Regions from separate parts of the Lactiplantibacillus sp. DA1 genome, predicted to be linked through region 3. Evidence: predicted binding sites of a transcription regulator. Region 3 holds the regulator's gene; each other region holds the start of a gene.
What was found. The regulator Rex, encoded in region 3, represses fermentation and respiration genes when NADH is low (regulators of the CRP and FNR family bind a similar motif). The targets are predictions, from matches to a motif close to TTGTGAANTANTTCACAA.

Region 1: RXV91_RS06010 (NAD(P)-dependent alcohol dehydrogenase) is a predicted target of Rex. The motif match lies at 5,696-5,713, and genes of this name have one in related genera.
Region 2: RXV91_RS01285 (nitronate monooxygenase) is a predicted target of Rex. The motif match lies at 6,165-6,182, and genes of this name have one in related genera.
Region 4: pplA (extracellular electron transfer flavoprotein PplA) is a predicted target of Rex. The motif match lies at 4,510-4,527, and genes of this name have one in related genera.

What each region holds. Positions count from the first base shown of each region.
Region 1 is NZ_JAWHTQ010000003.1:196,690-204,659, forward strand. It holds gene RXV91_RS05980 (SDR family oxidoreductase) at 1-339, opposite strand, end outside; gene RXV91_RS05985 (hypothetical protein) at 466-603, opposite strand; gene RXV91_RS05990 (SRPBCC family protein) at 593-1,018, opposite strand; gene RXV91_RS05995 (helix-turn-helix transcriptional regulator) at 1,175-1,996, opposite strand; gene yjeM (glutamate/gamma-aminobutyrate family transporter YjeM) at 2,114-3,598, opposite strand; gene RXV91_RS06005 (transglycosylase) at 3,886-4,281, shown strand; gene RXV91_RS06010 (NAD(P)-dependent alcohol dehydrogenase) at 4,527-5,648, opposite strand; gene RXV91_RS06015 (copper-translocating P-type ATPase) at 6,013-7,938, opposite strand; gene RXV91_RS06020 (cupredoxin domain-containing protein) at 7,938-7,970, opposite strand, start outside.
Region 2 is NZ_JAWHTQ010000001.1:265,755-273,724, reverse strand. It holds gene RXV91_RS01305 (cation:proton antiporter) at 1-1,813, opposite strand, end outside; gene RXV91_RS01300 (GrpB family protein) at 1,835-2,788, opposite strand; gene RXV91_RS01295 (DedA family protein) at 2,931-3,605, opposite strand; gene helD (RNA polymerase recycling motor HelD) at 3,810-6,116, shown strand; gene RXV91_RS01285 (nitronate monooxygenase) at 6,401-7,330, shown strand; gene coaA (type I pantothenate kinase) at 7,500-7,970, shown strand, end outside.
Region 3 is NZ_JAWHTQ010000001.1:437,007-444,976, reverse strand. It holds gene tsaD (tRNA (adenosine(37)-N6)-threonylcarbamoyltransferase complex transferase subunit TsaD) at 1-381, shown strand, start outside; gene RXV91_RS02080 (ABC-F family ATP-binding cassette domain-containing protein) at 458-2,440, opposite strand; gene RXV91_RS02075 (redox-sensing transcriptional repressor Rex) at 2,608-3,285, shown strand; gene RXV91_RS02070 (type II CAAX endopeptidase family protein) at 3,421-4,065, opposite strand; gene groES (co-chaperone GroES) at 4,258-4,542, shown strand; gene groL (chaperonin GroEL) at 4,598-6,223, shown strand; gene RXV91_RS02055 (APC family permease) at 6,474-7,970, shown strand, end outside.
Region 4 is NZ_JAWHTQ010000001.1:125,118-133,087, forward strand. It holds gene RXV91_RS00555 (energy-coupling factor transporter transmembrane protein EcfT) at 1-434, opposite strand, end outside; gene RXV91_RS00560 (energy-coupling factor ABC transporter ATP-binding protein) at 424-1,311, opposite strand; gene RXV91_RS00565 (energy-coupling factor ABC transporter ATP-binding protein) at 1,287-2,129, opposite strand; gene RXV91_RS00570 (FAD:protein FMN transferase) at 2,215-3,327, opposite strand; gene pplA (extracellular electron transfer flavoprotein PplA) at 3,574-4,488, opposite strand; gene RXV91_RS00580 (FAD-dependent oxidoreductase) at 4,771-6,681, shown strand; gene RXV91_RS00585 (NusG domain II-containing protein) at 6,779-7,270, shown strand; gene RXV91_RS00590 (Gx transporter family protein) at 7,274-7,843, shown strand; gene RXV91_RS00595 (polyprenyl synthetase family protein) at 7,849-7,970, shown strand, end outside.

The sequences.
Region 1 (7,970 bases), on a different contig from region 3:
GTCCTTAAAATCACAAGGTAGTAATAACGCTTGACGGCCCGCAGCGCGCACTAGTTCGGCAACCGCCTCAGCATCCGTCTCCTCGCCCGGCAAGTACTGAATTGCAACATCAGCGCCTTCCCGTGCAAAAGCAATCGCAGTGGCCCGGCCAATTCCCGAATCACCACCCGTGATCAAAACGCGTCGATTCAACAACTTATCATGTCCTTGGTAACTCTTCTCACCACAATCGGGTTCAGGACGCATCTTAGCTTGTAGTGCGGGCGTCTCCTGATCCTGCTTATCAAAGCCATCTGTCTTATATAAATAGCGTGGGTCACGTAATTCTGGTTGATTCATGAGATTTCCTCCTTCAAAAGAATACCCATAGAATACCGGAATTAGTTTTCGGATGATAGTTAAACGCACACTAAATAATAATAGTTACGATTAGATATTAGGCATAAAAGCTGTCATCGTCTTAACTCACTTAAATTGACGCTGCTTCAAAAAACGATAGGCAATTATTCCAACAACGCCGATCAAAGTGGCCCGTAATAACCAACTGACAGACCACCACGTCACTAACACTTTTATTAACGTCATCCCATCATTAATCGTCATTCGGCTGTTCCTCCGCTAATGTTGCCAATTGACCCAACTTCCGCTGAAAGTCTCGTTGCATGACGGGCTTCACTAGTGGCAACGGTAGCCAGCTCGGCGGTGTAGTCGTAAGGGAGACTTCTTCCTGGACCGCAGTTCGCTCGGCCAATGGCGTCATGGTGAACACAATTTCATATCCCAATTGGCCCCCCTCACTGTGATAAACGACCTGGTCAGCGCCGACTGTAACCTGCAACTGTTCCGGCTGATCAAAAGCCGAACCGGACCGCTGTAACACGTACCCCGTCGCGGTTGGCTTGACCGTGGTAATGGCAGTCGCCCATGCTGGTAAGTTCAGCGGATCTGCTAGCAATGCTCGCACCGTTGCTGGAGTTGCCTGTGTTAATACTTGATTGGTAAATAATGCTGTTGTCATTTGATAACCCCCAATGTTCACCCTGACCCGGTCATCGTTATTACGGCCAACCACTCCAAATCAATAACGGGCCGTTAGATCAAGTGCACATGTATTTAGTTGGTGATTATAAAATACACGGTGGGGACGCCAACATAAAATCAGAATACTGATAATTTACAAGCGGTCGTTAACTTGTTCTTTAAATAGGTCTTTAAAAACTTGTGACCGTTGGCTGGCAACCTGTGCCGTGGCGCTCTCCCCCGCCAACATTGCGAGTTGCGCCATCAGTTGATAAATATTTGCCAGCATATAGTGCGAATTATGCGTCGTTGCAAAGGCCAAGCCCTGCGTCAAACGAGTCAATGCCAGTTGGGTGTCGTGTTGTTCGTAGGCCACTAATCCAGCAAGGTAAAAGACAATATTATCGTTTTCTGCGTACGCCCCTTCGTCAATACCGGTTAATGCCCGTGTGACCAGAGTCGTGACTTTAGCTTGCGGATGGTGACTAGCCTTGACGACGGCTAGTGAAATCAGTGCTAAGCGCGTCAACGTTGTCAGTGGCGTATTGGACGCAGCCATGCCGATCGCCAAGCGTAAATTTTGTTGCGCCACATCTGAGGTACGGTCAACCTGCCAACAAGCCACACCTAAATAATAATAGTAAGCCTGCGTCTGCTCATCCGTTTGAACATGCTCTAACGCTGCTGGTTGTAATAGCCAATTCTTCAATTGCTGGTATTGATGAGCATTGCAAATTTGCTGAACGCGAGCATTAAACGCCAGGTCGGCACTGATTTCAAAATCGTCCGCTAAGCTCAATGTACTTACCGCGACTCCTAATCGCCGGCACAGCGCGAGTAACAGGCGAGCATTCGGCACATAGTGATCATTTTCAATTGCCGAAAGCATTGATTGCGCACAAATTCCCTGCGCGGCTTGCTGTTGATTGAGTCGCTGGGCTTTACGTGCTTGTTTTAACGTAGTCCCCAATGACATGATCATTCCTCCTCAGGTAACTTTTACTAATGAGTGTACTAAATTCCAAGCATTTTGACATCAAAAAAATACCATTCGCTTGCAAAATCAATCGAATGATATTTTTAAAATGTTTATTTAATTGACATGCCGTTCTCGCACTTGATACCAGATAATCCCGGCCACACCGAAGACAATTGGTCCAACTAGCATCCAAATCGTATTTTGAATCTGCCCAGTTTCCAAGATTGGCTGGATCAACGTGAAGACATTCGCACCTAAGACGACAATGAACACGACCCAACTAATAATTTTCGTCCAAGTCAATGACTTGTACACTTCAAAAGGCTTAACAATGTTCTGGTTTTCCTTAAACTTCGGAAACGCGTATAGCAAGAAGAGGTATGGTAACGTCATCGAAACGTTCGCCATTAACGTCAACACATTGTAGAAGGCCGACGCGTCTGCCGTTGCAAAAGACGCCACCAAGATGATCACAATCACGATGGCACATTGAACCATCATGGCATAACTTGGCATACCAGCTTTGTTGAGCTTCGTAAATTTCTTCGGCCACAGTTCCTTAGGTGTTCCCAAGATAAGCGTCTTCAATGGTGAATAAGTTAAGGTGAAGAACGCCCCACTGTAAGCGAGGAACATCCCTAAGCCGGTGTACCGTGCGAACCACAGTCCCATTGTCTTAGCCGCCGCTGTACTCAAACCAAGCGCTTGCCCTAAGACATAACCCAAGTTTTGCATCATGACATAACTAATATTACCAAGGTTAGTCGTTGGATTCGACAAAACGGCTTGCCAGTTCGTACTAATCCCCCAGCAGAAGATTCCCAGGCCATAGCCTAAGGTAATGACGATGGCCGAAATGATAATTCCGCGTGGGAAGGTCTTTTCGGGGTTCTTGGTCTTATCAACCATCCCACCGAGAACTTCGAGCCCACCGTAAGCAAAAATGGCGAAAACGGCAAATCCAAGTAACCCGACTGGGTGTTGATAACTCGGATTAGGCGAAGTCATGACATGTTGTAACGGCTGTGCAAACTGCCCGTGATTCAAGGCTAAAACAATACCCGAAACGACTAATAGAATCGCCGTCAAACTCGTTACTGCCAGGCCACCTAAACTTGTGACCCGGACAATGCCTTTCATCCCTTTGATGGAAACGAACGTCACCAGCACCATCCATAGACAGGATAAAAGTCCAATCATCTGCGTCGCATTCAGGCCAAACATCGCAAAGCGTTGGGTCTGATCGCTCCCAAAGAAGATGGTCGTAAACGGGATCCAGACTTTAGCCGACGTTGAGACTAGCCAAATGATGTACGAGGCAAACCACATGAACGTGCCCACAAACGCGAACTTCGCATTCACGCTCACTTCCAACCACTTGTACATTCCACTACTATCGGACTTAACTGCCGCCCCGAACTCCGCCATCATTAGCGCGAACGGAATAAAGAATAATACTGCTGCTACTAAGTAAAATAAAATAGAGCTATAACCCATCAAGTAATAGGCAACCGTACTATTGGCAAATCCAAAAACCGTGGTGAAGATCATCATGACTAAAGCCATCAGTGTAATCTTCTCATTATCTTTTTCTGCCATTATTGCACTCCCTTACTCCTTCAATACTTTTATAAAGTTGTTTCAATTTTAAGATTACCGTAAGAATGCAATAAAGCGCTTTAGTTTTCCTAACAATATTATGATTTTTCTATGTGATAACTAGTACCATTATTAATCTAAACAACCCCTCTCATAATTAGTAATGATCCCTGTTTTATTCGGAACAACTTCCATTTAATAGCATGGTAACTTTTCTTTAACATCACTGAAACATAATTAGCGTAAGCTACGGTTATCAGCTTATAAAAAACGGGGTCATACATACAATGCAAAAGTTCAAGTTAAAAACCATACTCTTATTCGCTCTGGCTAGTTGCATCTTCGGAATTACCGCTAACATTACCACTAGTTTTGTGCCCTCAATCACAGTAACAGCTCAGGCTGCTAAAAAGCCTAGTCAAGCCCAGCAAATTACTAAGGTCAACGCTAAGCTTTCCAAGGCTAACCGCGCCGCCAAAAATTGGATTGCTTATCGTGAATCTGGTTACAGCTACACGGCTCGTAACGGCCGCTGTTATGGTCGCTACCAGTTATTACGCTCATATTTGCACGGCAACTTATCGCCACTGAATCAAGAAAGACGCGCTAATACCTACGTGGCTGCTCGCTATGGTTCTTGGGTCAACGCTAAACGTTTCTGGCAACATCATCACTGGTACTAGACTGATATAACTTCCAATATTGCATAAGAGTCCGCCTAATCACAACTGTTGTAATTAGGCGGACTTTCCTATGTATGATTGTGAAACTACGGCATAAATCTCCAAAGTCACCAATTAACTTGGTTCAGTATTCTTTATCAATGCCCTTAGATTCTCAACATGATGACATACTAAAAAGCGGCTGCCCCAAAATTAACTTTTAGCACAGCCGCCTGTAAAACTCACTAATAACACCAACCCGTCAGCTATTTGCCGGGTTGATAATCCTCATCAATAATCAAAACCGGCTTAATGGTCTTACCACTCCCGGAATCAGCATTGGCTTGATTAATATCTTCAAACTTATAGAACTTTTCAGTCTTTTCAAATGGAAACATACCATGTTGATAGAAATCGATCAACCGTGGGATATCAACGCCAGGAATGGCATCACCCATGTTAACACCGATGACTTTCTTGTCATCAACACACAAATCGTTCCATGAGCTAATGGTGATATTTTTGGCCGTAACGGCAATCAAGGCCGCAGTCCCACCTTGAGCAAGTGCATGGATTGCAGAAACCATAACTGGTTCTACCCCAGTCGTATCAACGGCAAAGTCGACCCCGTAACCGTGCGTTAACTTCTTGATGGCTTCAACGGGGTCTTCTTCCTTACTGTTGATGGCATGGGTGGCACCCAATTCCTTAGCAAGTTCTAGCCGTGAATCAACAATGTCGACCGCAATCACTTCAGTACAACCTGAAATCTTACCAGCCATCATTGCCGCTAAACCAACCGCACCAGTCCCAAAGACTGCAATTGTTTGTCCTGGGCGCGGCTGTAAACTGTTCAAAACAGTGCCACTCCCGGTGACATAGCCGCAGCCTAAAGGTCCCAAGCGACGTAAATCTAGTTCTTTTGGTACTTTAACCGCATTACGTTGGTCAACTACCGTATGAGTCGTGAAGGAAGATTGGTCGAACATATCACTGATATGGTGCCCGTTTTCTTGGAAATGGTCGGAACCATCGGGACGAGTCCCACTCAAGTTATAGTCGGCATAATTCCGACATTTAGTTGGCATGCCTTTCAGACAGTTATCACATGTTCCGTCAGCGTAAAATGATAGAATAACATGGTCGCCCACTTCAAAATTAGTTACTTCTGAACCGACCTTTTCGACGATTCCAGAACCTTCGTGTCCTAAAATTACTGGATAACCTAGCGACGCATCACCCCGCCGAATTGCTTCATCAGAATGGCAAATTCCAGTCGCAACCATTTTGATTTGTAAATCAGTTGCTTTCATTTCAGCTAATTCAATATCATCTTTAATGACAAATGGATCGTTTACTTTATCAACCACTGCTGCTTTAATTTTCATGTTCAAACCCTCGTTTCAAATAGTATGTAAACCGCTTACAATTAACATTGTTACACAATACACAATTTGATTCAAGCGCTTACAAAAGCATCTAACACCACACTTATCTCCGTTAAATGGGCATTCTTCTAATTTTACACTAACGATATGATACTTAATTAGTGTAAATCTAATACTTTTTTTTTACTGATTGTGAGGAATTTATAGCCAGTTTCCTTTCTTAAATTGTCGACTCAAAAAGCGGGTGTCTAACGCCAGCTCAACAACGTGAACTGGCGTTAGACACCCGCATATTTTGTACCATTAACACACATTTCTGCTTGTTTAACAAGCCCGATTTCATCCGACGCTATCTGCTCATCGTCTACGCAGGTTGGGCGTTCGAACTGATCTTAGCTTTATTTAGCAATACCGAACTCGTGACTACGGACAATGAACTAAAGGCCATTGCTAATCCGGCCAATTCGGGGCTAAGCGTCAGCCCAATGGCAAAGAAGAGACCCGCCGCGACTGGAATCCCGAGCACGTTGTACACGAAAGCCCAGAACAGATTAAGTTTGATACGGTTAAACGTCTTCTTACTCAATGCCAACGCCCGGTCAACATCACGCAGATCGTTCTTAACGAGCACGATGCCACCAGCATCGATTGCAATATCAGTTCCGGAACCCATGGCAATCCCAACATCCGCCGTCGTCAACGCGGGGGCGTCATTAATACCATCGCCGACAAAGGCCACCTTGCCAGCCTTCTGGAACGTGTGAACGTGCTCAGCCTTATCACCTGGCAGCACATCAGCAATCACTTCATCAATACCGACTTGATCCGCCACAGCTTGTGCGACCCGTTCGTTATCGCCGGTTAACATGACCGTCTTCAAGCCACGTGCTTTCAAACTCGCAATGGCTGCCTCAGACGTCGATTTGGCGACGTCTTGAATGGCAATCAATCCAATGATTTCGTGATTTAAGCCCACGTACACGACCGTTTTCGCCGCGTCCTGAAGCTCGGTGGCTTGGCGTTGTAATTCAGCACTAATCGGCTCATCAGTTAATAATTTATGATTACCGACCACCGCTAATTGGCCTTCAACTTGAGCAGTCACACCTTTACCCTCGATGGCTTGGAAGTTCGTGGCGGTTGGTGCTTGAATACCACGGGCCGTGCCACGTTTTAATATTGCCGCAGCTAAAGGATGTTCCGAAGCCGCTTCTAAGCTAGTGGCAACGCGCAGTACTTGGGCTTCGTCGCCGATAACATCGGTCACTTGTGGGTGACCAACCGTAATCGTTCCCGTCTTATCAAAGATCACCGTTTTAACGTCATTGACAGCTTCCAAGACCTCACCATTTTTAATCAGGATCCCCATCTTGGCACCACGGCCGGTACCGACCATTAGTGCGGTCGGCGTAGCTAAACCTAGCGCACACGGGCAGGCAATCACGACCACAGCGACCGCAAAAATCAAGGCATTCGCGAGACTAGCATTCAAGAAAACATACCAGGTCAAGAAGGTAACGATAGCAATAATTAGCACAATCGGCACAAAGATATCAGAAACTTTATCGGTCAGCTTTTGAATCGGTGCGTGACTGTTTTGTGCTTTTTTAACGAGCTCAACGATTTGAGCCAGCATTGTCTGGTCACCGACCTTGCTAGCTTTGAACTGAAAGGTCCCATTACTATTAATCGTTGAACCAATGACAGCGTCCGCCACCGTTTTTTGAACCGGCATACTTTCTCCCGTCACCATTGACTCATCAACCGTTGAACGGCCAGTTGTAATTACACCATCAACGGGAATTTTTTCCCCTGGCTTGACCCGAATAATGTCGCCGACTACTACTTGATCCAACGGCACTTTTACAAATTCTTGATTGCGTAACACTTCCGCTTCCTTGGCTTGTAAGCCCACTAGCTTTGCGACCGCGCTGGACGCGTTGTGCCGCATTCGTTCTTCAAAGACTTGGCCGAGCAAAACGAAAGTGGTCACAAGTGCGGCACTTTCAAAGAAGACTGCTTGCCCCGTTGCCATTGCGTATAAGCTGTAAAAATAAGCAGTCGCGGTGCCAATTGCCACCAAAGTATCCATATTGGCATGGTGCTTAGTAAAAGACGCCCACGCACTTTGCAAGAACGGCCGAGCCGAAACAGCCATAATGATGGTCGTCAGAATCAACTGCGTCCAATCACCACCCGGAAGCATCCAGCCAAAGGGCATCAAAATCATATTAGCCAGTAGTGGCAGGGAAAATATTAATGAAATCCAAAACCGTTTCGTCGTGCTCATCACACAATCACCACCTTGCCACTCACCATGTC
Region 2 (7,970 bases), 170 kb from region 3:
GCTTATTCCCGGTAAAGATTAAGCGGTCACCGTACATAATCGTCGTATTTCCATTGGGCGCGATCAGTTTCCGATTACGGATGACTTGACTAATGGTAATATCCTGAGCAAACTGTAAGTTCTTAATTTGAACATTCGTGTAAAGATGGTTGAGAACTCGGACTTCGTAGATGCTATTTTCAGTATCATTGAGCAGTAACAAGGTTGACGGCGATTCAATTAAGGCACGCAGTAAGGTAATGTTGGCCTCTGGTGTATTGTAGACTTCGACACCGAGTTCGCGGAGATCGTCTTCATGTTCATTGAGCACATTGCGGTCTTCAAACCGAACGATGATCCGCCGTACACCGTATGCTTTGGCGGCTTTAGCAAGCTCGTAGTTACGCTCGGCATCAATATGGCCGAGTACCAAAATATCCGTGTCAAAGACGCCGTGATCCTGTAAGTCCTGGGCTGTGAAGTTTTCCATTAAGGTCACTGGCACTTGCGCGTGGTAGGTTTGATAATTCTCAGGATGATTCGTGTACATTGACACGTCGTACCAGCCTTTTCGTAGCTGTTGTGCAACGGGTACGGTGCTTAAGTTAGCGCCGATAAAGTGGACCGCTGTTTTGACCAGGTCTTCTTTTTCAGCTGAATAAAACTTGTTAAAAATCAGGGGTGAGATGACACAAGTGAGTAGCGCTGCGAGTAAGAAAGCGCCGGACTGGTCACTAGTAATTGTCTTCATTGACTTGGCAACTCGCAGGACGGCTAATACCATTGTCATTGTCGTTGCAGTCAGTGCGGTACCGGCTAAAGCGTTGGCTTGCTTGAACCGTAACTTTAGGACCCAGTAGCCGCCAATCTTGGCAACCATGTATGCTAAGAAAAATAATGGAATTAATAGTAAGGTTTTGCCACTTGTTAATAAGGTCCGTAAGTTCAAATCGACGCCAGTCGTAATGAAGAAAATAGGGATGAAGAAGCCGTAACCAATAGCATCCAAGCGTTCGCGGGTCGTTTCACTAGGGTTCAAGAGTTTTAAGACGATCCCGGCCACAAAGGCACCCAGAATGTTTTCGGCACCAACTGACTCAGCTACCGTGACCATGGTCACGATTAGGAAGAAGGCTAACCGAATATCTAGTTGTGTCGTCGATTTGTTAATATTTTGATAGAAGCGGAAGAATGGTTTGAACCGTAAGAGTAATAGTGCGGCGACGGCTAAAATGAGTAATAGTAACCAGAGACTTTGTGAGTTACTGCCGTAGACGGATGCATAGAGCGTCAGCCCCATCATTGGCACGAGTTCACCAAACACGGAGATTAACAGAATCGTTTGTCCAAAGGCTTTACTAAGTAATTCTTGTTCCTTCAAAGCCGCAATTACAATGCCAAGTGAAATCGTACCAAACAAAATAGCGGCGAGCCAGAAGTCGCTAAAGAGGCCACTGACCTTAAAGGCGGCTGCTAGCAGCAGTGATAAGACAACAATCGTGCCATAGGCGTACACTGAAAGCCGGACGGGCGAATATTTCGGTGTGTTGACCGCATTTTTTTGCTCTAACGGTGTTAACGCCGTGCGCCGCTTCTTAAATAGACTAAAATCAATTTCAAGTCCACTTAAGAACAGCAGGACAATGACGCCAATCGTTGATAATTGTGAGATAAGGTCAGAAGTGTTCACAAAATTGAACACACTGGGCCCAATCACGATGCCGACAATGATTTCCATGACGGCAGTCGGCAAGCTATTGATTTTGAATTTAGCCATGATAAGCGGAATTAATAATGCGGCTAATAAAATAATGACTAAGGAAACTTGATCCATGAATAAATACCTCGATTCGTTTTAGTACACGCGGAGCTGATTGTCATCAAAACTCCAGAATGCTTCGTTAGCGTGACTGTCAGTGAAAACTTTCAGAATTTGGTCAACACCGGGTGCTAATTTATCGGGCGTTAGTTGGTCTAATGGTTGCCAGCTAATAGCCCCTTCGTATGAGCCGGCTAGCAAATCGCCGTGATAGTGACTAGTAGTGTATAAGGTACCAAGCGACACGTCGCCGTCCGCATTTTCGACCCACGTTACGGTGCCGACTAATTTCAATTGATTGACGTGCAAGCCGGTTTCTTCTAATACTTCACGCTTCATCGCGGTTACTTGTGATTCACCGCGATCAACATGACCGCCAGGAAAAGTTAACCCCGACCACTGGGCGTCAATCTTATTTTCAACGAGGACGTCGCCAGTCTTGGGGTTGGTAATGAGGCACATGTTGACGAGTTCTGCACGGACGGTCCGGTCGTGGTGTTCGTGTTGATCTTTAGTGGCCAACCAATCCTGAGCTTTATCGTTGATGCTGGCCATGAAGGCTGCTTTCGTTTGTAGATAGGCTGCGAGATCGGCTTGCCCATTGCGCACACCTTTTTCGCGAATGGCAGTATACTTGCGACCGTCTGTCCGGTGCGCATTAAGATAATCCCGGAAAGTGAGCAATTGCTGATAATGCTGTTCATCAGTTGTAATAATCACGTGGATGCCGTTAGCAGCTAATTGTGTCGCGTAAGTATGCGTCGTTCCAGCGACCGGTCGTGCGTGTAACGTAGCTACGGCAGCCGCCTGATCTTTAACAAGCAACGCCAAGTCAATCGTTGGACGCGCCAATAATTGGGGCATGGCCGTACTACCCACGTGACTACTTTTTAATAGATTCGCCTGTAATTGCTGGTGTAACAAGGTTTGATACTCGGTGGCTTGCTTTTGCCAGTCAGATTGATAGGCAGTTAATTGAATTGGTTGCATAGAATCCCTCCGCTCATTAAAAAACGTTAAAGTCATTGAAAGGATACACTTTTTGAGTGGTTTTGAAAAGGAAAGACGTGCCTTTCAAAGCGAGAAGCAATAAAAAAACACGATTGCAGATCAACCGTGTTGTGTGTGGCGCTTATTTGAGATTGAGTGTTGTCCGTTGTCGCCAGGTCTTAATCAGCGCAACCACCGTGGCTGGAATGAGCGCGGCGGCCATAATTCCTAGAAAACAGAGCGAGAGGTGGTTCTGTACAAAGCTGATCGAGCCAAAGAAGTAACCGAGTGAACAGCCGACACTGACCCAGATACCAACGCCAACTAAGTTCCAGATAGCGAAGGTCGTTTGTGGCATTTTAGCGGCCCCGGCACTCAGCGGGACAAAGGTCCGCACGAGTGGAACAAAGCGGCCAAACATGACAGCTTTCGCGCCATACTTAGCAAAAAATTGTTGTGCGCGTTGTTGCTTGGATTGGGGGAGGTGGCGTTGCAACCACGGTAAGCGAATTAGGTGGCGGCCAATTTCGAAATTGACAGTGTCGCCAATTACAGCAGCCACAAAGAATACTGGCACCAGAATTTGAATACTGAGGGCGTCGCTGTGAGTTGCAGCCATCGTGCTGGCGAGAAAGATCAATGATTCGCCGGGAAGAAATGGGAAAACGACCATGCCCGTTTCAAGAAAGATAACGGCGAATAATAAGATGTAAGACCAACTACCAAGCGTGGTTAATAGCGGGACGATACTTTGTTCTAAATGGGTTAAAATGGTTATTAAATTGACCAACGGCGCCACCTCCAATTTAAGTTGCATTTATTATAAGCGTCTGCGGATTGAAAAACAGATGAAACCGATTACATTTCATTTAGTTTAACACAATCGTAACTTTGGTAAACCAATGTTCAAACATTTTTACATAAAAAGGCAAAAATTAGCATGTGGCATGGGTTATTAATTGAGTCGGGCCGCTGATAGTGATAAAATTATTGTTCGATATTTAGGAATGGAGGGCGTTCAATGGCTAAGTCAATTAAAGCTGCAGAACAGGAACACTTAGATCATGTGGTTGCGAAAATTAAGGTGGCTGAAGAGCAGCAAAGCCAAACCATTACGCGCTCGGAACAGGATCAGGCCGACATCAAGCGGGATTTGCTGAATAACATCAATATTAAAACGGATAGTTACGAAGGCATGATGGAGACTGGACTGTCCGTGCGCCAGCAACAGCAAATGATGGACGAGCGGCAAAATAGTTGGAAACATGCGACTAAACAGTTGTCGACCTTGAAAAAGTTGGAAAAGAACACTTATTTTGCGCGACTTGATTTTCATGAGAACGGTGAACCGAAGCCCGAAACCATTTATATTGGGTTAAGTTCGTTTTCTGACACACCGGATCACTTTTTAATTTATGATTGGCGGGCCCCAATTTCCAGTATTTATTACGACGGTGGTTTAGGTCACGTGACTTACCAGACTCCAGATGGTGAGCAGACGGTTAACGTTAAGTTGAAGCGCCAACTGATGGTGGAAGATGGTCAAGTTGTGACCGTCTATGATACCGATGAAGCTGTGGGCGATTCGATGTTGCTCGAAGTGTTGGACGAAAAGTCTGACGTGAAGATGAAGAGCATTGTCACAACAATTCAAAAGGAACAAAATACCATTATTCGGGATACGAGTTCCGACCTCTTGTTCGTGCAAGGGGCGGCTGGCTCTGGGAAGACATCGTCAGTGTTGCAACGTGTCGCCTACTTATTGTATCGTTACCGGGGTAATTTGACGGCTGGCCAAGTTATCTTATTTTCACCTAACCAGTTATTTAATGACTATATTAACCAGGTTTTGCCAGAATTGGGTGAGCAAAACATGGTCCAAATGACTTATTTCCAATATGCCTCATACCGGCTACCCCATATGCAGGTCGAGACGTTACAGCAACGGTTTGAAACTGAAAACACACCGCAAATGGCGAAGATTACTAAGTTGGAAGGTAGCTTAGCCTTTTTCAACGCGGTTACCACGTATGGCCGGCATTTGGAACAAGCCGACATGCGATTCCGTAATATTACGCTGAACGATGAAGTGATTATTTCCCGGGAAAAGATTAAGTCAATCTACTATTCTTTCAACGAAAACTATCACTTAGCGAACCGCTTGTCAGCAACTAAGGAAGAATTAATCAAGATTTTGAATCGCAAGGTTGAATCGGAGATGCGTTCTAAATGGGTTGAAGAAGCGGTCCAAGACTTATCGCGCGAAGAAATCAATCAATTGTATGGCAATCAGCCGCGGGAGTTTAAGAACGGCGATAAAGAATTTAAGTTTCTAGCGCGTAAGATTGTGATGCAACGGCTTGGCAAGGCCCGGACGCAAATTGTCCGCAATCGTTTCTTGAGTATCAATATGCAGTACGCGCATTTCTTACGTGAAGTGCCGAAGATTATTAAGCTGGCAGATTACGGAATTTCCACGGCTGACTGGGACGCTACGGTTGAACACAAGCTGGCTGAAATTAAGGACCGGCATATTTCTTTAACGACCGTTTCGGCCTATATGTATCTGCATGATTTGATGACGGGGAAACATGGACAACGCGACATTCGGTTTGTCTTTCTGGATGAGATTCAAGATTACAACGCCTTTCAGCTAGCGTTCCTGAAGTTTAGTTTTCCAAAAGCGCGTTTTACGATGTTGGGAGATTTAAATCAGGCCATCTTTACGAAAGAAAATAGTCATTCGTTAATTAATGAATTGGCCACGCTATTTAACCCAGAAAAGACGCGGGTCGTACAGTTGACCAAGTCTTACCGATCGACCCAGCAAATTACCGATTTTACTAAAGAAATTTTGGTGAATGGTGAAGCCGTGACCGCGTTTGACCGCCAAGGGGACCTACCAAACGTGGTTGTGACAGCTGATTTTGAAGCGGGTGTTGATCAAGTAGTCGATCAATTAGCGATGAATGATTCTGAACGGGATACAACGGCAATTATCGGAAAATCTTTGGCTGAATGTAAGGACTTGACTGAAGCGTTGAAGGCGCGAGGTGAGAAGGTCACGTTGATCCAAACAGAAAATCAACGGTTAGCTCCTGGCGTCATCGTCGTGCCGTCATTCTTGGCCAAGGGACTGGAATTTGACGCGGTGATCGTGTGGAATGCTAATCAGGAAAATTATCAGCGTGAAGATGAACGGCAGTTACTGTACACGATTTGTTCACGGGCGATGCACGAGTTAACGGTGGTCGCAGTTGGTAAGTTATCACCATTATTGACGCGTGTGAACCACAGCTTGTATACGTTGAATGAAGCAAAAGTTTAATTAGCAATATGATGAAAGCACCGCCTCCAGTTAGTGAGGTGGTGCTTTTTGTGAATAAAATCTTAAGGCAATCAATGGTAATGTGTATTAAAACAATTATCAGATTGTGTCGAAATATAAAAGAAAACGCTGTCATCATCAGTAGATAAGCGTTAAAATTAGTTCATCAAGTAGACGAATCGGTTGATGATCGAAATGGTTTAGTGCCGACTACGACTACAATATCGTGAAGATGCTAACAATTAAACAGAAAGAATTGTTAGTAATTTGAGGAGGACGTGACTATGTCAATTACTGAAATGTTAGGCATTCAATATCCCATTTTTTCTGGTGCGATGATGCGGATTGCTACTCATGAATTAGTTGGAGCAGTTTCGGAGGCTGGTGGTCTCGGTGTTCTTGGTTCTGCAGGGCTAACCGCTGATCAATTGCGGACCGAGATTCGGGCAACTCGTCAGCTGACGGATAAGCCGTTTGGCGTTAATTTAATGTTACAGATGAAGAATTGCCCTGAACTGGCACAGGTCATCATTGATGAAGGTGTTAAGGTCGTGACGACTGGTGCGGGTAACCCGACTTCATATATTCCACCGTTACACGCGGCCGGTATTAAAGTGATTCCGGTGATTGCTTCGGTCCACCATGCTCACAAGATGGTGGCAGCCGGTGCGGATGCGGTGATTGCGGAAGGTCAAGAATCAGGTGGACATATCGGTCAAACGTCGACAATGGCGTTATTACCACAAGTCGTGGATGCCGTTGATATTCCAGTGATTGGTGCTGGTGGTGTCGGTGATGGTCGTTCAATCGCGGCGATGTTTGCACTGGGCGCCCAGGGTGTGCAATGTGGTACGATCTTCTTGACCGCTGAAGAATGTCCGGTTCCCGCTAGTTATAAGCAACGGGTACTGGCAGCCAGTGACACGGATACAATCGTGACTGGCCGCAGCCAGCGCGATCCCGTCCGAGCGTTAACTAACCCGATGCTAATGCAATACTTGCAATTAGAGCAAACTAACGCGCCGGTAGCGGAATTACACGCGTTAGCGGACGGTTCATTTGCGAAAGCCGTTGAAGATGGCGATATGGAACATGGTACGCCCATGGCCGGCGAAGTGGCAGGGATGATGACGACAATTCGGCCAGTCAAGGAAATCATTACCGATTTGTTTAGTCAGGCTCAGGAAGTCGTGACACAGTTAAAAATTGAATAATGAACATTAAGATCGCTCGGTACTAGGCAATTATGACCTAGTATCGAGCGATCTTTTACTAATGGTTTTCAAATTAGGTGGTCACTTTATTTCAATTTTAATCAGCGTTTGATAAGGGTTTCATGTTATAATCAACCCATTAATTTAGTAATGGTGGCAGACAGAAATTATGGAAGATCAGATGAACTACTATCGCTTTTCGCGAGAACAGTGGAAGCAATTTTACCGTAACAATCAACACCAAGTACCGTTGACCGCAGATAACTTACACGAAATCAAGGCGTTTAATGACCGGATTAGTTTGGATGATGTCCGGGATATTTATATGCCATTCGCGCATTTGTTGCAGGCCAAGTATGAGCATTATTTATCGTGGCGGGAAACGGAGTCCGTCTTTTTACATCGGCAGAACCGTCAATCACCGTTTATCATTGGCGTTTCTGGAAGTGTGGCGGTCGGTAAAACGACGACGGCTCGGCTACTAGAAATATTATTTAAATATTTATATCCAGATCGGCGAACCCAGCTAATTACGACGGATGGTTTCTTATATCCCAATGCTGAGCTTAAAAAGATGCAGCTGATGGAACGCAAGGGCTTTCCAGAAAGTTATGATATGACGCGGCTAATCCAATTCTTA
Region 3 (7,970 bases):
TTTATCAATACGGTCCACCATGCAGATCAAATCGGTGAAACGCTTGATAAGAATGATTTGGCAGCAAGTTTTCAAGCTAGCGTGGTCGACGTGCTGATGAGCAAGACATTACGCGTTTTAAAGCAGTATCCGGTCAAACAACTTGTTTTAGCCGGTGGGGTCGCTGCTAATCATGGATTACGTGAACGATTACAGCAAGATTTGCCGACTGCTTTTCCCGACACCGAGTTATTACTTGCACCTTTGAAGTTATGTGGTGATAACGGTGCGATGATCGGTGCTGCCGGTTACGTCCAATATCAACACCACCAATTTGGGGATGCAACACTTAATGCTGATCCGGGATTGGCGTTTGATTGGATGCCCGGGATGTTAAAATAATGATCAAAAAAATGGCCGCACGATAACCTATAAGGTTAAAGTGCGACCATTTTTTTGATTTGTTCGTCAATATATATTAATTGAGTTCCTCGAGGGCCTCAGCTTGTTCAGTCCATTCGATTTCAACTTGTTCTTGTTGGGTCGTGATGGCGTCAAGTTCTTTCTGTAGATCTTGCAACTGACCAACATCAGCTGAAACTTCTGGCTGGGCCATTTTTGTCTGAATCTGAGTCGTCTGCGCATCAAGCGTTGTCATCTGTTCTTCTAAAGCAGCGACAGTGCGTTCAAGTTTACGTTTTTCTCGTTGCTGCTGCTTGCTAGCCTGATAATTTTGCTGGCCCGTCGAACGGGGAGTGACAGTTGCTGCGCTAGTTGGGTCAGTCGTCCCAGCGCTGGCGGCTTCTTCAGCAGCTTGACTGGCAGCCGCCGCTGCAATTTCAGCCTGTTCCTGTTTTTTGTCAATGTAATAGTCGTAGTCACCCAAGAAAAGTTCAGTTCCTTCTGGTGAGACTTCTACGACACTGGTTGCAACTTGGTTAATAAAATAACGGTCATGTGAAACGAAGAGTAGGGTACCATCAAAATCGTTGAGGGCTACTTCTAATACTTCACGACTGTCAATATCTAAATGGTTTGTCGGTTCATCAAGAATCAAGAAGTTGTCGTTTTGCATGGCGAGTTTAGTCAGTAGTAACCGGGCCCGCTCGCCACCAGATAGTGCGTGGACGGGTTTATCAACGTCTTCTCCAGTAAAGAGAAAGCTTCCTAGAATGGTTCGGATATCTTTTTCCGGCGTGGTTGGATGTTCATCCCATAATTCACCCAATACTGTCTTCTTGTCATTAAGGTTGCGTTGTTCTTGGTCATAATAACCAGTGACGACGCCAGTGCCAAACACGGCCTTACCCTTAATGAATGGAATTTGGCCCAAGATACTCTTGAGGAAGGTTGATTTACCAATCCCGTTTGGGCCGACGATGGCAATTGCTTCATGTTTTTTAACACTGAGATTATCTGGTTCTGAAAGGATTCGACCGCCGTAACCCACGGCAGCGTCTTTGATGGTCAAAACGATATTTCCACTTTGCTTGGCGGCATGAAAGCCAAAGTGGGCCGTTTTCTCGTCATTATCAGGACGATCTAGTCGTTCCATCTTAGCTAATTGCTTGCGCCGGGCCTGGGCACGTTTTGTCGTAGAAGCTCGAACAATATTACGGTTAACAAAGTCTTCAAGTTTACTAATCTCGGCTTGTTGTTTTTCATAGTGTTTCCACTGAGCTTGAATGCGTGCCGCTTTTTCTTGAACAAACTGATCGTAATTGCCAGTATAATGGACCATTTCATGGTGCGACAGATCATAAACTTCATTAACGACTCGGTCTAGGAAGTAACGGTCATGGCTGACAATAAGCAATGCGCCTGCATATGACTGTAAATAACTTTCTAGCCAAGTTAAAGTTTCAACATCCAAGTGGTTAGTTGGTTCGTCAAGAATAAGTAAGTCGCGTTTTTCAAGTAGTAACTTGGCGAGTGCGAGCTGCGTCTTTTGACCACCTGATAGTTCAGTGACCGATTTATCATAGACATCAGCGTCAAATTGAAATCCGTGTAAAACCCCCCGGATTTCAGCTTGGTACCCGTAACCGTTTTTCTGTTGAAATTCCGTTTGAATTTGGTCATAGGTTTTTAAAGTTTGTTGGTAGGCCTGTTCATTGTTCATAATAGCCGGATCACTGAGTTGATTTTCGAGTTGATGCATTCGATTTTCAATTGCATGTAGTTCGGCGAAGACACTACTCATCTCTTCCCAGATTGTATTATGACTGTCTAGGCCTTGATCTTGGGCCAAGTAACCAATTGTCAGTCCCTTGCGCATCGAAATCTGGCCTTCGTCAGGCACCGTTTCACCAGCAATCATTTTAAGTAAGGTTGATTTGCCGGCGCCATTGCGACCAACGAGGGCCACCCGGGCGTGCTCTTGAATGTCCATTTGTACGTTATCGAACAAGACATCGGCACCAAAACGCCGCATTACCTGCTGTACTTGTAGTAAAATCACGCTTTATTAAGCTCCTTTCACATTTGATTCGTGACATAATTGTAGCATATTGCAACGGTTTGCCCAATTATTTGGAATAATAAGTAATTATTATTTCACAAAGTTGTAGGTTATGCTAGAATAGTGTCAGCAAATTCACAAACTTTTATATAGGAGGACGCGTCCGAATGGCAGAAACAAAAATTCCACGGGCAACGGCAAAACGGTTACCAATTTATTACCGCTACTTGAATATCTTACTAGATGCAGATAAGAAGCGGGTATCATCAACCGAGTTGTCCGAGGCGGTTAAAGTAGATTCAGCAACGATTCGGCGAGACTTTTCGTATTTTGGGGCGCTCGGTAAACGAGGGTATGGATACGATGTTGAAACGTTGCTTGCATTTTTTAAAAAAATTTTGAACCAAGATACCTTAACGAACGTTGCCTTGATTGGGGTCGGGAATTTAGGTCACGCTTTATTAAACTTCAATTTTCACAAAAATAGTAATGTTCGAATTTCAGCGGCCTTTGATGTGAACGAGGCGATTGCCAATACGGTTCAAAGTGGGGTGCCAGTGTACCCAATGACTGAGTTGAAGAAGCAATTGATCGAACAACAGATTGAAATTGCAATTTTAACAGTTCCAACGACGGTTGTTCAGGAAATTACGGATGATTTGGTTGATGCTAACGTGAAGGGAATTATGAACTTCACGCCGTTACGAATTTCGGTTCCAGAAACAGTCCGGGTTCAAAACGTTGACTTGACTAATGAATTGCAAACGTTGATCTACTTTATTGAGCATTACGGTCAGCAATTGGGTGAATCTGGTCATGACGATCAGAATGAGGCTCAAGACTAAGGTATTGCCTTAGTTCTAGAAATTGATAGTGAAAGGTGCCCTGGGAATCAGTCCTAGGGCACCTTTTTGTGTCAATTTTTTATGTGAAACAAGTGTTTAGTGACGGCTACAGTTATTGAGACATACTAGGCTTGATTAATGCAACAATCCAAGCAATGTTGGTAATACGACCGATGCATTCATTAGGATGTGGGCAGTCATAGAAGTTTGAATGCGACCGGTATGCTGGTATAGCCAACAGAATAAGAGGCCGACAAACGCATACAGAATGAAGTGACCGTCCGCATGTGCGAAGCTAAATAACACACTCGCAATTAAGGCAGCTCCAATCTTACCAGTGACCGCGCTCAGATTACCGAAGATAACTTTGCGAAAGACGATTTCTTCCATGATTGGAGCGCCGATAATGATGGCTAGGAAAAAGGCTGGGTATTGCTGGCCAACTGTCAGGAGTGTGGTGGTATTGGTTGAAGCAGTTGACTGGCCTAACAAGGCAGTGATTTTTAGAATAATCAATTGGCCGACGATGACGAGCCCGAGTCCGATCAATCCCCAAAGAATGGTTTTGATCCAATTACTAGGATGCTTTTCAATCACATTTTTAGTTTTCATTCGGCTAGTTAACCAAATGAGCAGGACGGCACCGACCAAGTAATCAACGGTTTGAATAACGAATACTTGAGAACCAAGTTGATGAAAAGCGGTAACTAGAACGCTTGGTAGGGCATAAATAATAAAGTAAATAATGAGAATAAAGATTGATTGGCGGCGATTGACCATCAACTCACGTCCTTTTAAAAGTTTAATTTAAGTTGCATAGCGATAACTGTAAATTTCATTATAGTCGATTTGACATTCTTTGACTAATAATTGACAAATTACTTGCAATCTTGAATTAAAATGATATAGTTGACAATGTAATTAGCACTTGGAACTAAGGAGTGCTAAAAAAGAATAAATGGAGGGATTCACGTGTTAAAACCATTAGGAGATCGCGTTATCTTGCAACAACAAGAAGAAGAAGAACAAACAATTGGTGGGATTGTCATTGCCAATAACGCCAAGGAAAAGCCTCAAAGCGGGAAGGTTGTTGCCGTCAATGACGGTCGTGTTTTAGATAACGGGACAAAAGTTGACCCCAGCGTGAAGGTCGGCGATCAAGTATTATTCGATAAGTATGCCGGTACCGAAGTCAAGTATCAAGGTGCTAAGTACTTGGTATTGCACGAAAAAGATATCGTTGCAATCGAAGACTAATCCATTTAAATTGCGCAACTTAAAATAAATTAAATTCATGAGGTGAATAGAGATAATGGCTAAAGAATTAAAGTTCTCTGAAGATGCACGTTCAGCGATGCTAAAAGGTGTCGATCAATTAGCTGACACAGTTAAGTCAACGTTAGGTCCTAAGGGTCGCAACGTTGTTTTGGAACAATCATATGGTTCACCAACCATTACTAATGATGGTGTAACGATTGCTAAGGCGATCGAATTAGACGATCATTTTGAAAACATGGGTGCTAAGTTAGTTTCTGAAGTTGCTTCAAAGACTAATGATATCGCTGGTGACGGGACGACTACTGCAACGGTCTTAACGCAATCGATTGTTAATGAAGGTATGAAGAACGTTACGGCCGGTGCTAACCCTGTTGGTATTCGTCGTGGGATTGAAGAAGCTACTAAGACGGCGGTTGACTCATTACATGCTATGGCACACGAAGTTAAGACGCAAGAAGATATTGCACAAATCGCTTCTGTATCTTCAGCAAGTGAAGAAACTGGTAAGCTGATTGCCGAAGCCATGGAAAAAGTTGGTCATGATGGTGTGATCACGATTGAAGAATCACGTGGTGTTGATACGAGTTTAGACGTTGTTGAAGGGATGCAATTCGACCGCGGCTACTTATCACAATACATGGTTACTGATAATGATAAGATGGAAGCGGATCTCGACAATCCATATATCTTAATTACTGATAAGAAGATTTCAAACATTCAAGATATCTTACCACTATTACAATCTATCGTTGAACAAGGCAAGCCATTGTTGATCATTGCTGATGACATTTCTGGTGAAGCTTTACCAACCTTGGTCTTGAACAAGATGCGTGGGACGTTTAACGTTGTCGCCGTTAAGGCACCCGGTTTTGGTGATCGGCGTAAGGAACAATTACAAGATATCGCCATCTTAACTGGCGGGACGGTTATCACTGACGACCTTGGCCTTGAATTGAAGGACACGACCATCGATCAATTAGGTCAAGCCAACAAAGTTACGGTTACTAAGGATAACACCACCATTGTTGAAGGCGCTGGTGCCAAAGATGCTATCTCAGAACGGGTTGAATTTATCCGTAACCAAATCAGCGAAACAACTTCTGACTTTGACAAAGAAAAGTTACAAGAACGTTTAGCTAAATTAGCTGGTGGGGTTGCCGTTGTTCGTGTCGGTGCCGCTACTGAAACTGAATTGAAGGAACGTAAATACCGGATTGAAGATGCTTTGAACGCAACTCGGGCCGCCGTTGAAGAAGGCTTTGTTGCCGGTGGTGGTACTGCTTTGATTAACGTTATCAAAGATGTTGCCGCATTGAAGGAAACTGGTGACGTTCAAACTGGGATCAACATTGTTAAGCGTGCTTTGGAAGAACCAGTTCGCCAAATCGCTGAAAATGCTGGTTTGGAAGGCTCTGTTATCGTTGAAAAGATGAAGGAACAAAAGCCAGGTGTTGGTTTCAACGCCGCAACTGATGAATGGGTTGACATGATTGAAGCTGGTATCGTGGACCCAACTAAGGTAACGCGTTCTGCTTTACAAAATGCTGCTTCTGTTTCAGCCTTACTCTTAACGACTGAAGCCGTTGTTGCTGAAAAACCAGATGAAAACGCCCCAGCTGCTCCAGCTGCACCAAACCCAGGTATGGGCGGTATGATGTAAACAAATCGTAACATTAAGCACTTACTCAGCTGAGTAAGTGCTTTTTTAGTGCTGTTAGGGTGTGAATCGACTAGAATAAAGGTATTGATTTATCCATATCAGAGCGGTAGGATTAGTCGTTAACGCAAAATGTGGGTGCAATGAAGTACCCAGTAGTTCAACTGGTAGTATTTATTAATTTAAAGTAGTAGAATCTATTTTGATTCAGTTTACTTGGGATAATTATTTTGGATATAAAGGAGTTATTATCATGTGGCGTTATTTAAAACGGTTAGTTATTGGAAAACCGTTAAAAACCATGGACGAGGGTGGGCAGGCACTCACCAAGTTCAAGGCACTGGCGCTGCTGTCGTCAGATGCGCTATCATCGGTGGCTTATGGTACTGAACAGATTACGACTGTCTTAATCACACTTTCAGCGGCCGCTTTAATGTATCAATTGTACGCGGCGGCACTTGTATTAGTTCTGCTGTTTGCCATCACAATGTCGTACCGGCAAATTATCCGGGCCTATCCGTCTGGTGGGGGCGCCTACGTGGTTGCAAGTACGAACTGGGGACGACCAGCTGGGCTAGTTGCTGGTGGCTCTTTGTTAGTTGACTATATGCTGACTGTCGCGGTTTCTGTGACTTCTGGTACTGAGGCTATTACATCGGCAATTCCGGCATTAGCTAACTACCAAGTGTTAATTGCAGTGTTAATTGTCATTGCAGTTATGGCGTTAAATTTACGCGGAATGCGTGAGTCCGCATCGTTCTTAACATTCCCTGTCTACTTTTTTATTATTATGATTATTGGCATGATTCTATGGGGCGTTATGAATATTGCAAGTGGTAACTTAACTTATCATGCGTCGGCAGCAGTCGGTGCTCCCGTTCAGGGCATGACGCTGGTATTGTTCTTACGAGCTTTCTCGTCTGGGTCGTCGTCATTGACCGGGGTCGAGGCAATCAGTAATGCGGTTCCAAACTTCAAACGGCCAAAACGTAAAAATGCGGCGAATACGTTGGCTATCATGTCGTTAGTCTTGGCAGCGTTCTTTGGTGGAATTACCTACCTAAGTTATTACCTCGGGATTAAACCGCAGGCGGACAATACCGTGTTATCACAAATTGCAACGGCAGTTTTTGGTCACGGCTTATTCTATTACTTGCTACAATTATCGACGGCGCTGATTTTAGCAGTTGCAGCCAATACTGGTTTTTCGGCTTTTCCAATCTTAGCGTACAACTTGGCTAAGGATAAATTCCTACCACATGCTTACATGGATCGTGGGGATCGATTGGGTTATTCCAATGGGATTATCTCATTAGCAGTTGGGGCCATCGCCTTGATTTTTATTTTTCATGGAAAGACGACGCTCTTGATTCCGCTATACGCAGTGGGCGTGTTCGTGCCATTTGCGTTATCACAATCTGGTATGATTGTTCACTGGCTACGTGAGCGTGGTCAATGGTGGTGGATGAAAGCGGCTGTTAACTTGCTAGGGGCCTTGATTTCGCTAGGTTTAGTAGTTACTTTATTCTGGCTCCATTTTGGCAATGTTTGGCCATACTTGATTGTGATGCCACTTTTGCTCTACATGTTCTACCGGATTCACGTGCACTATGACCGGGTTGCGGCCCAGTTACGGGTTGTTGCGAAAGAAAAAGCGGCGATTCATGATTATGACGGTGCAACGGTAATCGTCCTTGTCTCGAATGTGACGCGGGTAACGGCCCAAGCGGTCAACTACGCTCGGTCGATC
Region 4 (7,970 bases), 310 kb from region 3:
AAGATATACTCGATGGCATCCGACAATTCCAGTGGCGGCGTTGTTAGAGTTAACAGCGTTGACATAAAAATAATCAGCACGAACCGGCAAAAAATATAGACCCCGTTGATCAATCCAAGTTGGCTGATTGTAATGATGCCCCATTGAAAGTAAACGTGCCCGCCACTCGCACTAAACAACACTTGCAGGATGACGGTGAATAAAATCAACCAAATCAGCGGTTTGACCCCGTTGATGAAGAACGACCATTTCACGCCAGATAGGTAGATGGCAGCCAATGTAAAGGCAAATAACAAGGCGTAGGTTGCCCAGTTATTGGCAATAAAAATGATCCCAATAAAATAAAAACTCAGTAACAGCTTCGCCCGGGGATCCATATGGTGAACCACGGAGTCTCCCGGAATATAGCGGCCAAAGATCAATTTATTCATCATGAGCGGCCACCTCCCCCATCGCGTTCGGTGGCAACTGTTGGACGATGGCTGCTGCTAATTCGTCCTCGGTCAGTGGCCAGCTATCAAATTGCCAACCTTGCTTTTGTAACGTATGTGCAAAGGCCGTCGTTTTCGGCAAACCCAGTTGATGGGCAGTCAGCCACTCAGGATCCTTGAAGATCTCACGAGGCGTCCCTGTTTTAACGATTTGCCCGCGATCCATCACAATGACATTATCCGCATAATTGGCCACATCATCCATCTGATGAGTAACTAACACCACTGTTAAATCGCGTTCACGGCGTAAGCGAGCAAACATTTCCATCATGTCTAAGCGGCCTTGCGGATCCAGTCCGGCAGTGGGTTCATCTAGGACGAGCACCTGGGGCTGCATCGCGAGTACACCCGCAATCGCCACGCGCCGCATCTGCCCACCCGAGAGGTCAAATGGTGAACGCGTCAGTAATGACTCATCTAACCCAACTAAGGTCAACATTTCAGCCGCCGTTTTCAGAGCATCCGCTTCGCTAGTCCCAAAGTTCTGGGGCCCGAATGCAATATCTTTGGCCACCGTTTCTTCAAACAACTGACTTTCTGGAAACTGAAAGACGATACCCACGTGTTGCCGCAATCGCTTCAAATCCTTATTACTCGTCGTTGGTGTAATGACCCGTTCACCAATCGTGACCGTTCCACTAGTTGGTTTGAGTAAGGCGTTCAAATGTTGTAAAAGCGTGGACTTGCCACTCCCAGTATGACCAATCAAAGCCGTATAAGAGCCGGTGGGAATCGTGACGTTAATATCAGTTAACGCCTTAGTTTCGAACGGCGTACCCGGTTGGTAAGTAAAATCTACTTGTTTGAACGTAATTGCCATAACCAGCCCGCCATTCCTTTCTCTGTTAAATACTGCGCTGGCACTTGAACACCCTGCCGCTTTAGCGCTGCTTTTAAGCGCTCGGCATACGGCATGTCCAATCCCATCTTAATTAAGGCTTCTCCATGCTGAAAAATTTCCGCGGGGGTCCCCTCTTCCTTAACCTCACCGTCATTGATCACTAAGACCCGATTAGCACTGGCAGCTTCGTCAATATCATGCGTAATCGACAAGACCGTTAACGCTGAATTAGCCTTCATGTCGCGAATCGTCGTCAACACTTCCTGTCGACCGCGGGGATCCAACATGGACGTTGCTTCGTCTAGAATTAAAATCTGGGGCCGCGCGGCGATCATACCAGCCAGCGCCACCCGTTGTTTTTGACCACCTGACAAGCGTGCTGGTTCGCGCGTTGCAAAATCCTGCATGTTGACTTGTTCCAGAGCCGCTTGTACCCGCGTTAACATTTCAGAACGAGGAATGCCTTGATTTTCAAGGCTAAACGCAACGTCGTCTTCAACGGTTGCTCCAACAAACTGATTATCTGGATTTTGAAAGACCATCCCAATCTTGTGCCGTATATCCCAGACGGTCTCTTCAGACAACACTTGACCATCAACCGTAATCATTCCGGCCGCTGGTGCCAATAATCCGTTCAAATTCTTGGCCAAAGTTGACTTACCAGAACCGTTATGGCCGACAATGGCGACCCATTCACCCGGCATGACCGTAAATGAAATATCGCGTAACGTTAACTGATCCGCCGACTGTTGCGGATAACGATAATCTAAATGTTCAACGTTAATAATCGGACTCACCATTGTCCCTCATTTCCTTAAAATTCATGGTTATTATCATAACATATCTAGCGGAACTTGTATTAGACTAACTTTCACATTTAACCTACTTTAAATCAGTAGTAGGCCCGTATTTGTAGCCCTCGTCACCAAACAACGTGAATTGTTTCTTCAGATTGTTAGAAACGTAGACTTTTTTATCCTTGGTAATAAAAATGGCCCCAATACCTTGATCTGCTTTGGCATTAATATACTTCATCCCGTCTTTTAAACCTTTGTCGAACGTTGCTGTCGATAACGCGTCACCGTCCACCGACTTCTTCGAAATAATTGAAACGCCCATCAAATTATTTTGATAGGGAGCCCCTGTTTGTGGGTCCATTAAATGGCTATAAACTTTACCATTCTTTTTCAAATAACGTTCATAAATACCAGACGTAACGATCGATTTATTCTTAGCCGGTAATGAACCAATCGCAGTTCCGCGTGAGGCTTTCGGATCTTGAATACCGACCGTCCAGTTACCGGACTTAGTGCCCTTAGGACTGTCACCTAAAACATAAATATTACCTCCAAGGTCAATAATTGCGGTTGAGACCCCGTGATTTAACAAGTACGTCTTGACTTGATCAGTCATATAACCTTTAGCGATGCCACCAAGGTCAAGTTGCATGCCTTTTTCTTCCAAGTAAACCGTCCGCTTTTTGTCATTTAATTTAACTTTCTTATAATCGACCAGCTTGACATTTTTATCAATTTCTTGCTGTGTCGGCACCTTTGCATCTGAAAATCCGATATGCCACAGTGACGTGATCGGTCCAATGGCCAAATCAAAGGACTCATCGGAATTTTTACTATAATAATAAGCTGCCTTGATCATCGGATAAATATCCTTACTGACAACGACTGGCTTTTTACCAGCAGCATTATTGATTTTATCAATCTCAGACCCTTTTTGATTGACCGTAATTTCTTTTGCCTCAGCCTTCAACAATTTAAAGGCACCGGCTAATGCTTTATCCTTGCCTTTGTTATAAATCCGTAGTGTGACCACTGTTCCCATCATAAACTGGGTATCTTCAATTGGTGTCTTAACAACTTTAGTCGGTTTAGGCCGACTACTAGCAGCGCCTTTATTACTGGTATTAGCTCCACATGCCGTCAATGGCACCATCATTGCAACAATTAGTCCAATTTGAACCCATTTTTTTAGCTTCATTCCCAATACTTCCCCTATTTATAATTTCAATCGTCATTATACCAAAGTTTTGTTTCATCCGGTGATACCAATTGACTGCTCAACTCATTTTAATAACAAGCACCTCACCTTCATTCGATGCCAATCGTTTATTTGAGTTGATAAAATTACCGTAGCATTTAGCCTACCTATTATGTTCATTACTAGTAAAAACAAAAGGCCTTCAGCATGCGCCTCGGGCCTCAAAAAAATTATTGATTAAATTGCTTATTCAGAGAAAATCATGTTGTCAACAGTGATTGTGTTCGTATCACCTTTTTGTGCGGCATTTTGTAATTGTTCCGCATACATGATGAAGGTGTTAGAGGATTCAGTCGCACCAGTTACAACATCAACTTTAGTTGGATCACTGCTTTTAACTAATGACTTGTTCAAAGCTGGTTGATAAGTCTTCGGATTAGTCTTAGCAACTTTCTTCATTTGCTTGTTGTAAGCAGCATCGTCAACCTTGGACTTACCATTCTTGTTCACTTGGTTGTATTCAGACTTCGTAATCTTGTTGTCCTTAACCGTAATCGCGAAGGTAACTTTATACCCATGTGAATAGTTCTTTTCGTTTAACTTGTAGGTGCCGTCTTTCATCTTGGCACCGTTGTCAATCTTAATCGTTGACTTGTTACCCGCTTGAGCTGCTTGAACTAATTGTTGGGTGTAGTTTTGGAACGTCTTCGATGATTCAGTCGCACCAGTCACAACGTCGATCGAGCCAACGTTACCAGTTGCAGCAGAGCCTGTCAAAGTCTTGTTTAACTTAGGCATGTAAGTCTTAGGATTAGTTCCTGCGACTTTCTTCATTTGTTTGTTGTATGAAGAATCGTTAGCCTTAGACTTACCATTCTTGTTCACTTGGTCATAACTGGACTTAGTGATTTTGCCGTTGTTATTAACCGTGATACTCATCTTGGTCCGATAACCATGTGAATAATTTTCTTCTTCAAGGTTATAAGTACCCGCTTTCATTTTGCTACCAGCAGTTAATTTAGCAACCTTAGTTGTCTTAGCTGATGAGCTTGAAGATGAACTCTTCTTTGAAGAACTTGAAGAACTACTACCACAACCTGCCAAAGCTAAAGCCGAAATAGCCACAACCGAAGCACCTGTAATAACTGATTTGAATTTCATTGTATCCCACTCCTAACCTTTTTGTATGAAAATTCACATTAATCTTAACGTTTAACGTCACAATAGTCAATCCTAATTCATTAAAAAAATAATATTTCACCCTAACAATGGCGCTATTGGCAACGCTTCACGTTTAAACCATACTCCCACTGTTTACGTGGTCCATATAATGTGATAGTTTATGCATTCTTCACAACAATCCATAGACAACCGCTTACATTATCGTTATAATTGTTAGTGGAATTATCTTTTTATACTATTATTCAAGGGAGTTGTTACGCAATGGCAAAGAAAAATATTGTCGTTGTCGGTGCGGGTTTTGCTGGCGTTTACGCAACCAAAAAACTGTCTAAGCATTTCAAGAAGAATGCGGACGTTGAGATTACGCTAATTGATCGGCATTCATACTTCACGTATATGACTGAATTACATGAAGTTGCTACCGAACGAGTAGATCCTGAGCATATTCAATATGATTTGCAACGGTTGTTCGCACGACGAAAGAATGTGCGTCTCGTTACGGATACTGTAACGGACATCGACAAAAAGTCACAAACAGTTACAACTGAACACGGGAGTTATCAATATGATCAACTCCTCATTAGCTTGGGTGGCGAATCTAACGATTTCGGCACGCCCGGTGTTAAGGAACACGGCTTTGAATTGTGGTCCTTCGAACAAGCCATGGCCTTACGAGCTCATTTATCTGCAATTATTCGACGAGGAGCCGCTGAGCTCGACCCTGCCAAACGCAAGGCGATGTTAACTTTCACCGTCTGCGGTTCTGGTTTTACTGGTTCTGAACTGATTGGTGAATTAATTGAATATCGTGACGTCTTGGCGCGGGATAACAAACTCGATCCTAGCGAAATCACATTACAATTAGTGGAAGCCGCACCAACTATCATTAACATGCTCAACCGGACGCAAGCTGGTAAGGCTGCCAAGTACATGGAAAAGCATGGTGTCAAAATCATGACGAACTCCATGATTACCGAAGTCTTTGAAGACCACGTTAACTTAAAAGGTAAGGATCCAATCCCAACCTACACGTTAATCTGGACAGCCGGTGTTCGAGCTAATAGTATCGTTAAAAAGTTTGGTATCGAAACAAACCCCCGCGGCGGCCGTTTGATGGCCAATGAATTCATGCAGGCTAAGGACTGCAACAATATCTTCTTAGCCGGTGATTCAACCAGTTATCAAGAACCTGATCAACCACGGCCAGTCCCACAAATTGTTCAAGGGGCTGAAGAAACTGCTGCTAAAGCGGTTGAAGGCATTATTAAGAACGTTGATCAGACAGACGTCACAATTAAGCCTTTTAAGGGCGCTTATCAAGCATCTGTCGACTCAATTGGTTCCAAGTATGCCGTTGCGCAAGTCTTAGAGAAATGGAATGTCTCTGGTTTTATTGCCGTGCTTTTAAAACACGCTATCAACTGGATGTACTACGTTCAGATTTTCTCAGGTTACTACCTATTCCAATACTTCATGCATGAATTCTTCCGGACCCGCAACAACCGGAACGTTTTCCGCGGCTGGGTCTCACGGGCCGGTAACGTGCTCTGGAGTGTGCCACTGAGATTCTTCTACGGTGCCATGTGGTTATGGGATTGTTGGACAAAAGTTCAGGGATCTGAATCCTGGTTTACAGATAAGTTACGTTTACCATTTGATTGGATTACCGTCGCCGCAACTAGTGGTGCTTCCCAAGCAACCAAGGCCGCTGCAACTAGCGGTGCTTCTGAAGCGGCCACGTCAACTGCTAAGGCCGCTAAAGGCGTCTTCAGTCTTTCATACATGTACGGTAAAGAACCATTGATGGTCTTTGACAAAATGCCGCACTGGTTCGAATCAATTACCAAATTCTTTGTACCGAATATGCAAATGGCCCTCTTCTTCCAGAAGTTCATGACTTGTGTTGAAATCATCATTGCGCTATGTATCTTCTTCGGACTCTTTACTTGGTTTGCTAACGCGGTCACCATTGGGTTAGTCGTCGTCTTCTGCTTATCTGGTATGTTCTACTGGGTCAATATTTGGATGATCTTTGTGGCTTTAGCCTTGATGAACGGTTCTGGTCGGACATTTGGGTTAGATTACTGGGTCGTTCCGTGGATGCAAAAACACCTTGGACACTGGTGGTATGGCAACGTTCGTTCTCATTACGATGCTGTTAAAACCCGCTAGATGCGTTATAATTAATTAAATCCTTTCCCGATGGTTCAAGGGTTGTTTTTCTCCCCCTTGAACCATTTTTTATTTCATTTGAATTGGAGGGTCAACGATGCATAAATTACGGACAATGATCCGGACATTCAAACGTTATGGGGATATGATCAAACCGTTTGATATTATTATTATTGTTGCGCTAATTATTTTATCGTTCACCCCACTAGCGATTTTTTCATATCAACAAAAAAAACAAGCGGAACACGCCGCCCTAGTGGCAAAACGACAAGCCACGACAAGTGAAACCACGTATAATGCCGTGGTCTCACACAATGGGACAGTCCTAAAGCGTGTTAATATCACAACTCTGAAGACTACTAAACACTTCACCTATCGCGATAATCATGGTCACTACAACACGATTACGTTTGAGCCTAAACGGGTGTCTATCACCAAGGCTAATTGTTCCGACCAAGTGTGTGTTCGGCGGGGTTGGATTAATAAACCAGGACAAACAATTGTTTGTTTGCCCCACAAACTCTTAGTCGAAATTAAGGCAAGCAATGGTCAAGTCAAATCTGGCGGTAACGGTTTAGTTACGGAGTAAAACATGAATAATTCATTCGAACGATCTAACAAAACTCATCGTAATATTTATATTGCTCTGCTCGTGGCACAGGGCGTTATTATTGGAATTTTGGAACGTATGATTCCGTTCCCGTTTGCTTTTGCACCAGGGGCCAAGCTTGGTTTAGCTAACTTGATTACCATTGTTGCTATCTATACGCTATCGTTAACTGATGTGATCACACTAACTTGGTTACGTTTAATTTTAACAGCCCTCCTTGGTGGAACACTATCTACCTTTCTGTATAGTTTTGGGGGTGCCTTTCTTAGCCTGTTTGCCATGATACTTGTTAAACAGCTTGGACCTAAACGCGTTAGTATTATTGGGATTTCAGCAACCGGGGGCGTCATGCATAACGTGGGCCAATTACTTGTGGCAAGCTTAATTGCCCAAACGTGGACCGTCATGTTATACTTGCCAGTCCTTTCAATTATTGGACTAGCAGCAGGAAGCGCTCTTGGAATTGCCGCTAATTATTTGTTCACCCATGTCACGATTTTGCGTTATCTTAAATTCAATCGGGAACACCATCCAGATCAAACAAAGGAGTAATTCTTATGCAATCGGCAACACAATTACACCCAATTTGGCGTGATTATCCGGCATTACAACCGGAGCTACAACAAGTCATGCAGCTGATGACGGCTAACATCAATATCCAAGACGCCGCAATCAATAA